Regions from separate parts of the Paenibacillus sp. Y301 genome, predicted to be linked through region 1. Evidence: riboswitches for the same ligand, from Rfam matches in the RefSeq annotation. Region 1 holds a riboswitch; each other region holds the start of a gene.
What was found. Region 1 has a riboswitch for cyclic di-AMP ahead of AC1D69_RS09345 (hypothetical protein). Riboswitches for the same ligand answer to the same signal wherever they lie in the genome.
Positions count from the first base shown of each region.

Region 2: linked by a shared signal. The riboswitch ahead of AC1D69_RS24050 (C40 family peptidase) and the one ahead of AC1D69_RS09345 (hypothetical protein) in region 1 are both predicted to bind cyclic di-AMP.
Region 3: linked by a shared signal. The riboswitch ahead of AC1D69_RS03505 (KamA family radical SAM protein) and the one ahead of AC1D69_RS09345 (hypothetical protein) in region 1 are both predicted to bind cyclic di-AMP.

Region 1 covers NZ_JCAIUL010000004.1:186,383-190,660, forward strand. Annotated here, with positions in the region: gene AC1D69_RS09330 (MTH1187 family thiamine-binding protein) at 1-278, shown strand, start outside; tRNA gene AC1D69_RS09335 (tRNA-Thr) at 353-424, shown strand; gene AC1D69_RS09340 (hypothetical protein) at 671-1,588, shown strand; cyclic di-AMP (ydaO/yuaA leader) riboswitch at 1,881-2,077, shown strand; cyclic di-AMP (ydaO/yuaA leader) riboswitch at 2,209-2,392, shown strand; gene AC1D69_RS09345 (hypothetical protein) at 2,516-2,911, shown strand; gene kdpF (K(+)-transporting ATPase subunit F) at 3,064-3,141, shown strand; gene kdpA (potassium-transporting ATPase subunit KdpA) at 3,188-4,278, shown strand, end outside.
Region 2 covers NZ_JCAIUL010000024.1:15,906-20,183, forward strand. Annotated here, with positions in the region: gene AC1D69_RS24035 (c-type cytochrome) at 20-376, opposite strand; gene AC1D69_RS24040 (GNAT family N-acetyltransferase) at 500-1,000, opposite strand; gene AC1D69_RS24045 (C40 family peptidase) at 1,251-1,721, opposite strand; cyclic di-AMP (ydaO/yuaA leader) riboswitch at 1,726-1,862, opposite strand; gene AC1D69_RS24050 (C40 family peptidase) at 2,206-2,673, opposite strand; cyclic di-AMP (ydaO/yuaA leader) riboswitch at 2,678-2,816, opposite strand; gene AC1D69_RS24055 (hypothetical protein) at 3,021-3,845, opposite strand; gene AC1D69_RS24060 (M1 family metallopeptidase) at 3,857-4,278, opposite strand, start outside.
Region 3 covers NZ_JCAIUL010000002.1:14,624-18,901, forward strand. Annotated here, with positions in the region: gene AC1D69_RS03495 (MerR family transcriptional regulator) at 1-5, shown strand, start outside; gene AC1D69_RS03500 (FAD-dependent oxidoreductase) at 152-1,963, shown strand; cyclic di-AMP (ydaO/yuaA leader) riboswitch at 2,073-2,211, shown strand; gene AC1D69_RS03505 (KamA family radical SAM protein) at 2,389-3,582, shown strand; gene yunB (sporulation protein YunB) at 3,703-4,278, shown strand, end outside.

The DNA of each region.
Region 1 (4,278 bases):
TTCCGATTGGAACGCAGACGACAAGCCTAAGTGCTTACGTTGCGGATATGCAACGGGTTCTAAAGGAACAGCAAGGTATAACGTATGAACTAACATCCATGAGTACAATTATTGAGGGGCCTCTTGAATTAGTATGGAAAGCTATAGCTACATTACATGAATCTCCATTCCTAGCGGGAGCAGAGCGGGTCTCAACTTCGGTGAAATTGGATGATCGTCGTGATAAATTTTCTTCTAGTGCACAGAAATTACAGTCTGTTCAGGATAAGTTAAAGTAGGATCTATCTACCAGAGCATATAATGTGAATTAGCGGTACAATAATCATTGTGTAAAGGCAAGTTAGGTTCTTAGGCTGGTGTAGCTCAGGGGTAGAGCAACGCACTCGTAACGCGTAGGCCGGGGGTTCAATTCCCTTCACCAGCATTTTTGAGAAGGCTTACGGGGCGCGGTTTTCCGGTTGTGCGGAGATCGCGTTTTATTTATGTCTTTTTATAATGTCCCTATAAGGAGTTTGGAGACTACAGCAATTGGATAAATGAACAACCCTTTTCTGACTAATATTAAACACTCTTTCCCCGCCTCTAGTCCAGTAATTTACTAGTCCACAGACCGGTGTTATTAATTACCTAATATTGTATAATAATGACAACGTAACATCGTGAGACTGAAATGCAGGACTATCAAATGAAGGAGCGATTATTTAATATGGGGATCCATTATAAGCCAATGCTGATTGCAGCATTCGTATTCGTAGGTTTGTTGTCTGGCTGTACGAATAATACCGAAACGATTCAGAGCGGAATTGGTGAAGCAGTAGAAGGGATTAGGGATAAAGTACAAGATACAGCCTTAGATTTGAGTGATGAGTTGAAGAGGAATGGCATTCACCAAGAGATTTCATACACACAAGAGGTGGATAATTCAGTATCGGCACTTCAGGTGGACCATGAGGTAGGTAACATTGTGGTGAAAGGAACTTCTGGTGATAAGATTAACGTGACTGCTACAATTTGGTCTCTAGACAAATCATCCCGTGATGATAAATATCAAGAGATCATGGATCACGCGGAAATTGCTGTCGTTGTAAATGGAGATCAGTTAGAGGTCGTTACACATCCTAAGGGGAATGAGAAGCTTAATATGTGGAAGTGGGCAAAGAAAGAGTATGGATTCTCAAACTTCAGTATTGATTATGTGATAGAGATACCAGATCGGGTTAAAAATTATGACATCTTCAGTGAAGTTGGTGAGATTAATTTAAGTAACCTGAGAGGTGTATATGATGTTCATAATAACGTGGGTTCAGTAAGTATCGAAGGAGCTCACATTGAAGGGAAATCTAGTATAGTATCCGAAACGGGTAGTCTTCAACTGGGTATTGATCAAATGAAAGAAGATAGTAGTCTCAAAGTGAAGACAGAAGTAGGTGCCATTGTTGCGAACCTGGCTGAATCCCTTCAATGTAGTCTGGAGACGAAGACTGAGGTGGGTAGCATCACAGGAGTTTCTAAAGGGAAAAGCGACATCAATGGCGGCGGTCCACTGTTGTCACTAACGTCCTCTGTCGGTTCAATTACGGTGAATTAGGCGTTTAAATCGATATTCATTAAAGGATATATCAATAAAGACATATAAATATATTTACAAAGTCATCCATTTGGATGGCTTTGTTCGTTTTTGAGAATAAGTAATTACAATAATTGCGTAATATTGAGATATAGAGAGCATGAATGAGCAAGGAGTTGATTGTTATTTTTGTAATCGTTACCATCAACCTAGATGCTTCTTATTTCCTTCTAGGTGGGGTTCAAGTCACCTTTACACTCATTTGGAGCGGGTGTATGATTCATAACGAAATATAAATTGTTATTATTTTCAATTCATAATTTCGCTGAATTTCCACTCTATCGTGGGAAGCGGGGGAACCAAATGTAGTCAACTTTTTTCGGTGTGAGAGTCGAAATTAGATGCTACAGGGGTGAATCCTGGTCAAGGCATTTCATGTCTTTACTAGGTAGAGCGACTCTCACCGCTCGAATCCGACAGCTAACCTCGTAAGCTTAAGTCTGAGAGAGGAATGATGAAGCTTGTGATCGCAACTACCGATCATAGGGTACGTATGTTACTCTGTGATTTTTAAATGTGATGGATTGTCAATCAAGTGTGGTAGGAAACGATAATCCGTTATATAAAAGTAATTTGATCCATTGTCTTGAACGCTGAATTCTGTGTAATTCAGAAACGGGGGAACCAATCGGAGATGTCTGCTGCGTAAACGCCGGATATTTCCATGGGGTGAATTTTTCGGTTATGTATCGACATGCCGAGAATAGGGCGACTCTCTCGCCCGAATCCGACAGCTAACTTCGTAAGCGTGCAGGGAGAGGCAGCAAACCGCCTTCTGGCTGGTTCATGACTTTATTTTGTCATGGAATCCTAAAGAAGCTCTGGGAAAGCTACTTTTTCGCTGAGCTTCTTTTTTGTTGTCTTTAAACGTATAGGAGGACCTGATTAATGGAAGATGGAGTCACCTTGGTTATCGCTCCTAATGAGGACGGGCGGAAATTTGTAAACCAATTAATTTATAGTAAAAAGTCATTTGCGGTACTGACGAATAGCCGTACGGAAGAACTGGATTATCTAAAAATGGGTGCAAAACATGTGGTTCGTATTGATACAAGTATGACTAGAAAGTGGATTGTCCCGCAGGTAGCGGTAGGTAGAATCTATATTTTTGAAAGTAGTCTTAACTTAAGTTGTCGCTATCTCCAGATCTGTCGCCCATGGACGACACATGAGATTTACATTATCACTCGATATTCTAGCCCACGTGGAGTTTACAGAGGGATGGGTGCAAACCATGTCATCTATACGAAGAATGGGGACGTTGGATTTCTACTCGATAAATAGCATGAAGATGAATCATCAAAAAATCTACATGAGAGGGGCATTCCCATAATGATGGATGTCTATATGATCATCACGTTAGTAGTTGGATTTGGATTATTGTTATTGTTCACGCATTGGTGCGGAACGTTGGTAGATAGAGGGGGCGGGGAACAATGATCGTTATACTTGCATTGACCTTAGTCATCTTCATTTACCTGATCTATGCATTAATCAATCCAGAGAGATTCTAGTTAACATACCAATTAAGAATTCATCCCTATAAGGAGGATATAAAGTATGGACTTACTGCAAATAGGAATTGTGATTGTCGTACTACTGTTGCTGGTGAAGCCACTGGGTACCTATATGTTTCATGTATTCTCCAATGAACCCAACCGAACGGATAAGATTTTTGGTTCAACGGAAAATGTGATCTACAAACTGATCGGATTAAGAAATCGTAATAGTATGAACTGGAAGAAGTATGTACTAAGTTTTATTGCGACGAATGCGGTATTACTAGTAATTAGTTACGTACTCCTACGTCTTCAAGGATCACTACCAGGGAATCCGAGTGGGAACGAGAATATGGAGGCTTCCCTCGCCTTTAATACGATCATCAGTTTTATGACAAATACCAATCTGCAGCATTATAGCGGCGAGAGTGGTGTGACGTATTTAACACAAATGGCGTTTGTTACGATGATGATGTTTACTTCGGCAGCGTCAGGCTTATCGATTGCGATTGCCTTTATTCGCGGAATTACTCGACGTGGTGAAGGATTAGGTAACTTTTTTCAAGATTTCACCAAAGCCATTATTCGTATCTTCTTACCTCTAGCATTTATCGTTACGATCGTATTAGTCGGTTTAAAAGTACCCCAAACGTTCGATCCAACGGCTGCAGTAACAACGTTTGAAGGTGTGGAACAACAGATAACGATGGGTCCTATCGCTTCATTGGAATCCATTAAACATCTCGGAACGAATGGTGGTGGATTCTTTGGGGCCAACTCGGCACATCCATTTGAGAACCCAAGTCCATTAACCAATGTTATTGAAATATTAAGTATGTGGATGCTTGCTGCTGCACTACCTTATACGTTTGGGCTATTTGCGAAAAACAAGAAGCAAGGATGGGTCATATTCTCAAGCATGATGATTCTATTCTTAATATTCCTTACGCTTAGTTATACGTCAGAGAAAGCTGGGAACCCGGTAATCAATACGTTAGGTATTGAATCTTCTCAAGGAAGTATGGAAGGAAAAGAGGTTCGATTCGGTATTGCACAATCCACACTCTTCTCTACTGTCACGACGGCTGCGACAACGGGATCCGTCAACAATATGCATGATACATTAACACCTCTTGGAGGAATGGCAGCACT
Region 2 (4,278 bases), on a different contig from region 1:
CTGTTTTTATTAGATATGGTTATTTTTTTTGAGCTAAGAACTGGGCCACGTTGGCGATTTCTTCATTTTCTAGTTTTCCTTTAAAAGAAGGCATCATGCCTTTCCCTTTACTTACAAGAGCATATGTCTCTTCAGCTGACATGGTGCTACCAATCTTCTGTAAGTTTGGACCTACCCCACCTTGCAGTTGATCCCCGTGGCAACTTATGCAATTTGCTTTAATAGTAGACTCGGCTACAGTAGCATCTAATACAACTTCAGGCATGCTAGGTTTCGCTTCCTCTGCTACTTGCTCTTTACCAGGAAGTGTAAACATAAGTACAATGGCTACAACACAGGCAGTAAAAAAGAAACCGCTCATGATATACTTTTGCATCTTTTTCGTCCTTTCTATGTAAGCTATTAAGCTGATGATTATATTATAGCGGAACTGGAAGCATTTGTGTCAAAAAAGAGAATTAAATTCCAATATTTGTTGCGATAATCAGTAGAATATGTGCTATTTATCATGGTTATCGCAGGTATTACTATAAACCATGCAATAAAATGGTTTGCTCCCATCTGGAGTCATGCGTTCATATGTGTCTGTAATTTCAAACCCTGCCTTTTGGTATGCCTTAATAGCACGTATATTCCAAGTTAAAACTTCTAAGTCAATTTCATCTTGAGGTTTCCGTCGTTGCGCCTCATGCACAATAGATTGAACAACCAAGTTTCCCATTCCCTGTCCACATAATTTAGGATGTAAGCCAATACCAAGCCTTGTCACCCCTTCTAGTGGGAAGAATTGAGTGAAACCACATAACTCTCCATTCAAGTTGATGATAGAGGCATATTGCTCCTTCCGAAGCATTGGATCTCCAAACTCAATATGAAGCTCCTCCATCTGATTCCAGGGCATCCATCCATAAATACTGTAGGGAGGTGGGTAAACCCATTCAGATATAGCACGAGCATGTTCAGTGGTCATAGAAGTTATGATAAATGGTGAGTTAGTCATATTGATTGTTCCTTTCTTTGAATGAAATGAAGGAGTTCATAATAAATATGTACAATGCTGTACGTAATAACTGTTTACTTATCAGCAGGGTGGTTAATGAAGAGTATGGGCAACTTATCATAAGTATATGAATAAATATATGATGACATGTTAGTAGTTTAGTCAGTTGAGAGTTAGGTACAAATGTGACAAATAAAAAAACCTGTAGTTGAGATTAAGGATCTCATCCACAGGTCGGGTTGTAGAAAAACTATTTGTCTGTAGCAACAGACTCATACGTAGTATTACTCATAATTCTTTTGGCACCAACATAGCGGTTGACATAATAGGATTCACTGAGTGAGTTAATGATAACACCATTGGATGAAGAGGCATGTGCAAACTTACCATTACCAACATAGATTCCAACGTGTGAAACACCTTTGCCACTTGTATTAAAGAAAACTAAATCGCCTTCTCTTAAATCGCTACGACTAACGGCAGTTCCCATACTGAATTGAGATCCGGATTGGTGAGGTAAATCAATACCTAGTTTATTGAATATGTACAATGTGAATCCAGAACAGTCGAATCCATTAGTGTTAACTCCGCCGCCCTTATATGCAGAACCAATTGTTGGTTTGATAGCCTCATCTAGTGTAGAATCCGCGAAAGCGCTACCAGTTCCAATTGAAAATAATAATGTTAATCCTAATACTGTAGTTGTTAATTTCTTCTTCAAAAAAGTTAACTCCTTCCGGTGCCTGCGAGGTTAGCTTAAGGATTCGGTTGAAGGTTCCCTATGATCCCTCTGCTGCAAGATCAATTCACCCAAGACTGGTTCCCCCACTTCCCATAATTGGGAATTCGGCAGATATAATTAACATTAAATGATTACAAAACTTATTACAAAGTTGTTACTAAAAACTTACTGGATTTATTGTAACAAAGGAATGGGAGTTTGGCAATTGTTTCTGTAAACTTTGATGGAATTTATCTAACATTTTACAAAATAAAGGTAGATTACTAGAATACGTGTCCTTAATTGTTTAATTATGGTATTTAGTGGGCGGGGATTATGTGTTGGAAATTAAACTGACTCTTAACTATAAAAAAACATTTTGGTTAATCGTCAACTTTTTCTGACTTCGTACGTCTTAGTATATAAGAAACCCTTAGAGAGACTTCAGCTCATCTAAGGGTCCTAATAATTTATCACATTATATTTAGTTATAAGCTGCAGCTTGATATTTAGAAGTACTCATTACTCTTTTTGCGCCAACATAACGTTTAGAATAGTAGCTTTCTGAAAGTGAACTAACAATTACCCCATGTGAAGAAGAGGCATGTGCAAATTTTCCACTACCTACAAATATCCCGACGTGAGATACACCTTTTCCTGAAGTGTTAAAGAACACCAGGTCGCCAGGTCTCATTTGGCTTTTCGATACAGCGGTACCTGTGTGGTACTGAGAAACAGACTGACGTGGCAAAGTCACGCCTAATTTTAAGAATACATAACGAGTAAAGCCAGAACAATCAAATCCATTTGCGGTTGTTCCACCCGTTTTATATGTAACTCCAATCGTATTGTCAATCACGGAGTCCATCTTTGAATCGGCAAATACGCTACCCGTTCCTATCGTCAATGCAAGAGCCACGCTCAAGGCTGTAGCGACTACATTCTTCTTCAAATCATTGTTCCCCTTCCAATGCCTACGAGGTTAGCTTAAGGGTTCGGTAGAAGGTCTCCTATGATCCCTCTGTTTCGAGATCAATTCACCCATAAAATGGTTCCCCCGTTTCCTGGTGCTTAGGAATTTGGCTGTTTCGTGCACCTGAAAGTGACAAACTACGATGATAAATTTCAGAGGTCGTAATAAAGATTACAAAGTTGTTACTAAATGAGTTTAACAGAGGTTTTACACTTTGGCAAACCTAAACCACACAATAGGACAAGAAGAAACCCACCTTTTTCATCCAAAAAAGGTGGGTTTCTTCTTGTATCAGGGGGCTAAAGATATAATATGCAAATATATATTTATTTTTTTATAAGCTTGGTTGCCCACAAATTATACTGTGAGGTGATGTTCCACATTTTAAATAGACAAGATATTACTGGATATGTTTGTTGCAGAATGAGCGCGAGTATTCCCGTCCAAAAAAGAGAAAAGCCAGTGAATAAGCAAAAGAGAAGTAGATTTAGTCCTCCCAGGAGAAGAGAGATTCCAATCACGGCCAGGACATGTCGTAAACATATCCATATAGATGAGAAGATAGAGACATCTCCAGTTGAGCCAAATTGCATGTACAATACAATCTGGTGGATGATATAGCCGTATATGTACCACCCAACTAACCAGGGGATAGCTTCAGTTAATATACCAGGGGACATAAGTCCGGTCATAGCCATGGAATACAGTTTCGGTACTAACCAATAGGCAGGAATGAGAACTAATACTGTTTCAATCCAATAGAATAACATGACAGGTTTCCAATGACGCTTCATGCCTTGAAAGAAGAAAGCACCCATTTCTCCCTTACGTTCTTGGTGGAGACCGTAAAATATACCAGAATGAATAAAAGGAGTAAGAACCATTCGTAATAGTAGCATTCCTAACAGAATCCAGAGATAGTTATGAACCGTGTGGCTATGGGCAAGGCCCATCTGTCCTTCGACATAGAATAAGATCTGACTTAATTCATTGGGGGGTGGATCAGGATAGCGTTGAAGTAGCGGTACTACCGCCGAATTCACCAAACGGTATAGAAAGTATCCGAATAGCAAGTGGTACAGAAATAGAATGATGACGACGTAGAATTGATTTTTTAGACCTTTCCAACCATGGGCGATATTGCTCCTCACCGTCTCTCACCTCACCAGGATAGACTTCCAAGCAGTGTTTCCACTAACTTGGTGACACTAATATTCCAGCGGGATACCTTCTTGACGTCGAGATCCGCCTTTAAATAGTTGTTGATATATTTGTTCTCTAACACAAGTGTATATTGAGGATCAATCATGGCCCAGGATAGGGGCGACTTGTATTGGAGCTTAAATTGAGCGATATCTCCATTTCCCTTCCATACTTTCTTGAGGGTATGACCATCTGCAAATGTAAAAAGGATGGGGATATTAGGATAATTACCATCTTGTCGACTAACGGTCACATTTGAATCGTATATGGTTCCTGAACTACTCTCCTTTTTCTGTACGGTGATGTCATCTATGGCGAAGTCTGTCATTTGCTTGCCATAGACATATTGATTGAAATAGGTTTGCCACGATTTGCGTGTAA
Region 3 (4,278 bases), on a different contig from region 1:
CCTGAATGTGTAAACATCGGGTTAACCCCATACTTTTCATTTTTCCACACCTTTATACGTGCAAAATTTCACAAAGTCTGCTTGACGTCGTGATGACCCAACCATATAAGATCTATGTATACAATGATTTTATACGCCAAGGGGGAAAACCATGAAAAGGAATTGGAAAAGGGTAAATTTCTTGCTGTTGGGATTAGTATTAATACTAAATGTAGTTGCTTGTTCAAATTCTGCCAAAGATACTAACGCAAATTCGAATACAACTTCGGGAACAGCAACTTATAAAGCAGGTACTTACACATCAAAGGCACAAGGTAACAATGGTGATATCACGGTTGAGGTTGTATTTGATGATAACGCGATCGTATCTGTAACTATTAAAGAGCATAGCGAAACGGATAGTCTTAGCAATACACCATTCGAACGTATCCCTCAGCAAATTGTTGAGGGACAGACATTGGCAGTTGATGTTGTGTCAGGCGCTTCTAATTCATCGAAGGCGATCCTTGCTGCGGTTGAAGATTGTGTCAAGCAAGCGGGCGGAGATGTAGCTACCCTTAAGGTTGCTGCCATAACGGATGATAAGGCACAAAAGGAAACTGAACTAACAACGGATGTTGTCGTTATTGGTGGAGGAGGTACAGGTCTCACAGCTGCTGGATCTGCGTTTGAGAACGGCGCCAAGGTTATTGTACTAGAGAAAATGGCAACGGTAGGTGGTTCTACAGCGTTATCTGGCGGAGGTATTTCTGCAACAGGTACTCGTTTCCAAAAGGAACTAGGCATTGAGGATTCACCAGAATCATGGATGCAGTTGTGGAAAGAGCGTCAAAGTACAAGTAATCCTGATAGTATATATCCAGATTATGATCGTGTAGAAACCTTTATGGATGAGGCAGTAGATACAACACACTGGTTGGTTGATTATATGAATCATAAGTATACTCGTGTGGAAGGATATGGTGTTGATCCTGTAGCTCGCCTTCATTTTCCTGAAGCTGGTGGTGCTAGCTTAATTGCAAATCTAGATAAGACCCTTAAAGATAAAGGAGTCGATATCCTTTTAGAGACAAAAGCAACGGAATTAATCACGGATGATAAAGGTAACGTAATTGGTGTTGCAGCGGAGAATGCTGAAGGAAAGCTGATCGTTCATGCGAAAAAAGTCATCATCGCTTCAGGAGGATTTGCTAAGAGTGAGGAAATGATGAAGCGTTTCTTACCTCAATTTGTTGACGATATGGGGATCAGTGCAGCTGCTGCGGGTAGTACAGGTGATGGGATAGTCATGGCAGAAAAATTAGGCGCAGCGTTATACGAAGATCCGTGGGTGATTGGTCTAGGTATGGGAAGTTTGGTTCCAGAATTACGTGGTATTGAATGGGATACTACTAAAGTATTAGTGAACGAAAAAGGCGAACGTTTTATGGATGAAAATAGTCATTACGCTATTGTAACAAATAAAGTGCTTCCTAACGAACAGGTATGGATGGTTATAGATTCAAGTGAAGCCAATGCGAAAGTAATTGGTGCCATTGAAGGTAAACTTCCTAATGCTGAGATCGCTGTCGGAAATACAATGGAAGAATTAGCCTCTACTATGCAAGTATCTGGAGCAGCTCTTGTGAAAACAATGGATACTTTCAATGCTGGAGTAACTTCAGGTAAAGATGAATTCAACAAAGAAGTAAAGACACTTGTATCTGTTAATAAAGGGCCATTCTATGCTTTTAAATACTATCCTAAAACTATGGGTACATTTGGTGGAGTGAAAGTCGACGAACATTATCGTGTTGTAAAAGAAGATGGCTCAGTCATCGACAATCTTTATGCGGGTGGAGAAGCAGCGAATCGCTATTTATACAACCAGGTCTATATGTCAGGTAGTGCGGTTCAGTATGCGTTAACTAGTGGACGCTTGAGTGGAGAACATGCTGCAAAGGCAGTTGCTGAAGGAAAGTAATATTTGACGAAGAACATTCATTAAACTAATCTAATGCCTTGATGAATGTTCTTTGTTTTTTTGGAATTTAAAATATCCAACATTTGACTAATTGAATGGACTTATGTACTATAAAGTTACGCTTAATTTTCAGCATAGTAGCTGAAAAGCGGGGGAACCATTTTTTTGGGGCGAATCAAGAGACATTTGTAGGGAACCATCTTTCCCGAGCCCGACAGCTAACCTCGTCAGTAGTAGATGGGTCAACTTATGGTTTATAACTGTTCTAATGACCCGTTATCGGGTCTTTTTGCGTCTTTATGGCCCGATACCCTTCCCAAGGTGAAGTGTTTACTTCGCTTTGTGATGGGACGGGTCATTTTTATTTTAAGAAAAAGGGGGGACAAATGTAACAAACCATATTTTAAACTTCAAGGAGGAGTAATATGCCACAGCCGAAATATATTACCGATATTGATAAGATCATGGAAATCCCGGAACATGAGCGTCAGAAACTTAAACAGATAACGGAGAAATTCGTATTTCGCGTTAATGATTATTACTTAAAGCTAGTGAATTGGGCTGATCCAAATGATCCGATCAAGAAATTAGTTATTCCGAATGAAGGAGAACTATCCGAGTATGGTCGCTGGGATGCATCGGATGAAGACACGAACTACGTTGTACCCGGTTGCCAGCATAAATATAGAACGACGGCCTTATTAATTGTATCCGAGGTATGTGGTGCTTATTGTCGATATTGTTTTAGAAAGCGCTTATTTCGTAATGACGTAAAAGAAGCGATGTCCGATGTAAGCCCAGGAATTGAGTATATTGCGAATCATCCAGAAATAAATAATGTATTACTAACAGGTGGAGATAGCTTAATCCTAGCTACTTCGAAGCTAGAGATCATTCTTGACCAATTGCGTGATATTGAGCATGTCAAAGTTATTCGATTAGGATCTAAAATTCCCGTATTTAACCCGATGCGAATCTACGAAGACGAGAAGTTATTAGAACTTATCAAGAGGCACTCAAGTGCTGATAAACGCATCTATGTCATGGCCCATATTAATCATCCGCGTGAAATAACGCCTGAAGCCAAACGGGGGTTTGAGGCGTTACATCAAGCAGGAGCAATCGTCGTAAACCAAACGCCTATTTTACGTGGAATCAATGATAATGCCGATGTACTTGCAGAACTTCTTGATCAATTGTCGTGGGCTGGTGTCACACCTTATTATTTCTTTATAAATCGTCCGGTTGCAGGTAACCGAGATTTTGTACTTCCGTTGGAGCAGGTGTATCAACTTGTGGAAGAGGCTAAGGCGAAGACATCAGGGTTGGGTAAACGAGTCCGTCTATCTATGAGTCATACATCTGGAAAAATTGAGATCTTAGCTATTGACCACGGTAAGGCTTATTTAAAATATCACCAATCAAGAGACGATGTGTATGGGAAGTTTATGGTTCTGGATTGTCCAAGTGATGCCTCGTGGTTCGATGATTTACCGGGAAATGAGAAGTATTGGAAGCAGCCAGAGAAGAAGTCCGATCGTATTATATCTGTTAACGAATTGCCTGAAATGCCAGTAAAATCTGAACGCTCGAAATCGGCAAAAGTGGCATTACATTAGAATAGAATTATCAGATGTGGAAGACACATACCGGCCATCTTAGATTAGAGCTTCTTCTTTTTTTGTAATCCCAATCATATGCTTGTATAGAGATTTATTGTCGGCATTAGGGGGATGATCATGAAAAGAAGAGCAAGGTGGCATAGCCAGCGAAGCGGGAAACCCAGAAGCAGACGTAGATTGTGGCTTGTTGGGTTTCTCGTTTTTTTAATCATAATGTTTCAGGGATTCGCGTACATAGATCGTAATTTGAAACCACCTATTATGAATTTGGCTCAAATTAGAGTGAAACAGCTGGCGACGGAAGCGATCAATGAGGCGATTACAGCACAGGTTACGCAAGAACAGAATTTCGATGATCTCGTGAATTGGAAAATGGATACGTCCGGCAAGGTATCAGGGTTCATGTTGAATTATGCGGAACAAATGAAGATTACATCCAATACGTTTAAGGTTGTTCAAGCTACATTAAACGACGTACATCAGTTAAAGGAACATATTCCTATTGGGATGGCGTTAGGAAGTCCTTTTCTGGCTTCAATTGGTCCTGGAATTCCCGTGAAAATAGAGCCTCAGGGAGCCGCTAAGATCGAATTATCAACGAGGCAACGGGATGCTGGAATCAATATGATTCTTGTGGAGGTATACATCCACGTCAGTGTAGACGTTGCTGTAGTCATTCCTTTTGATATGGAA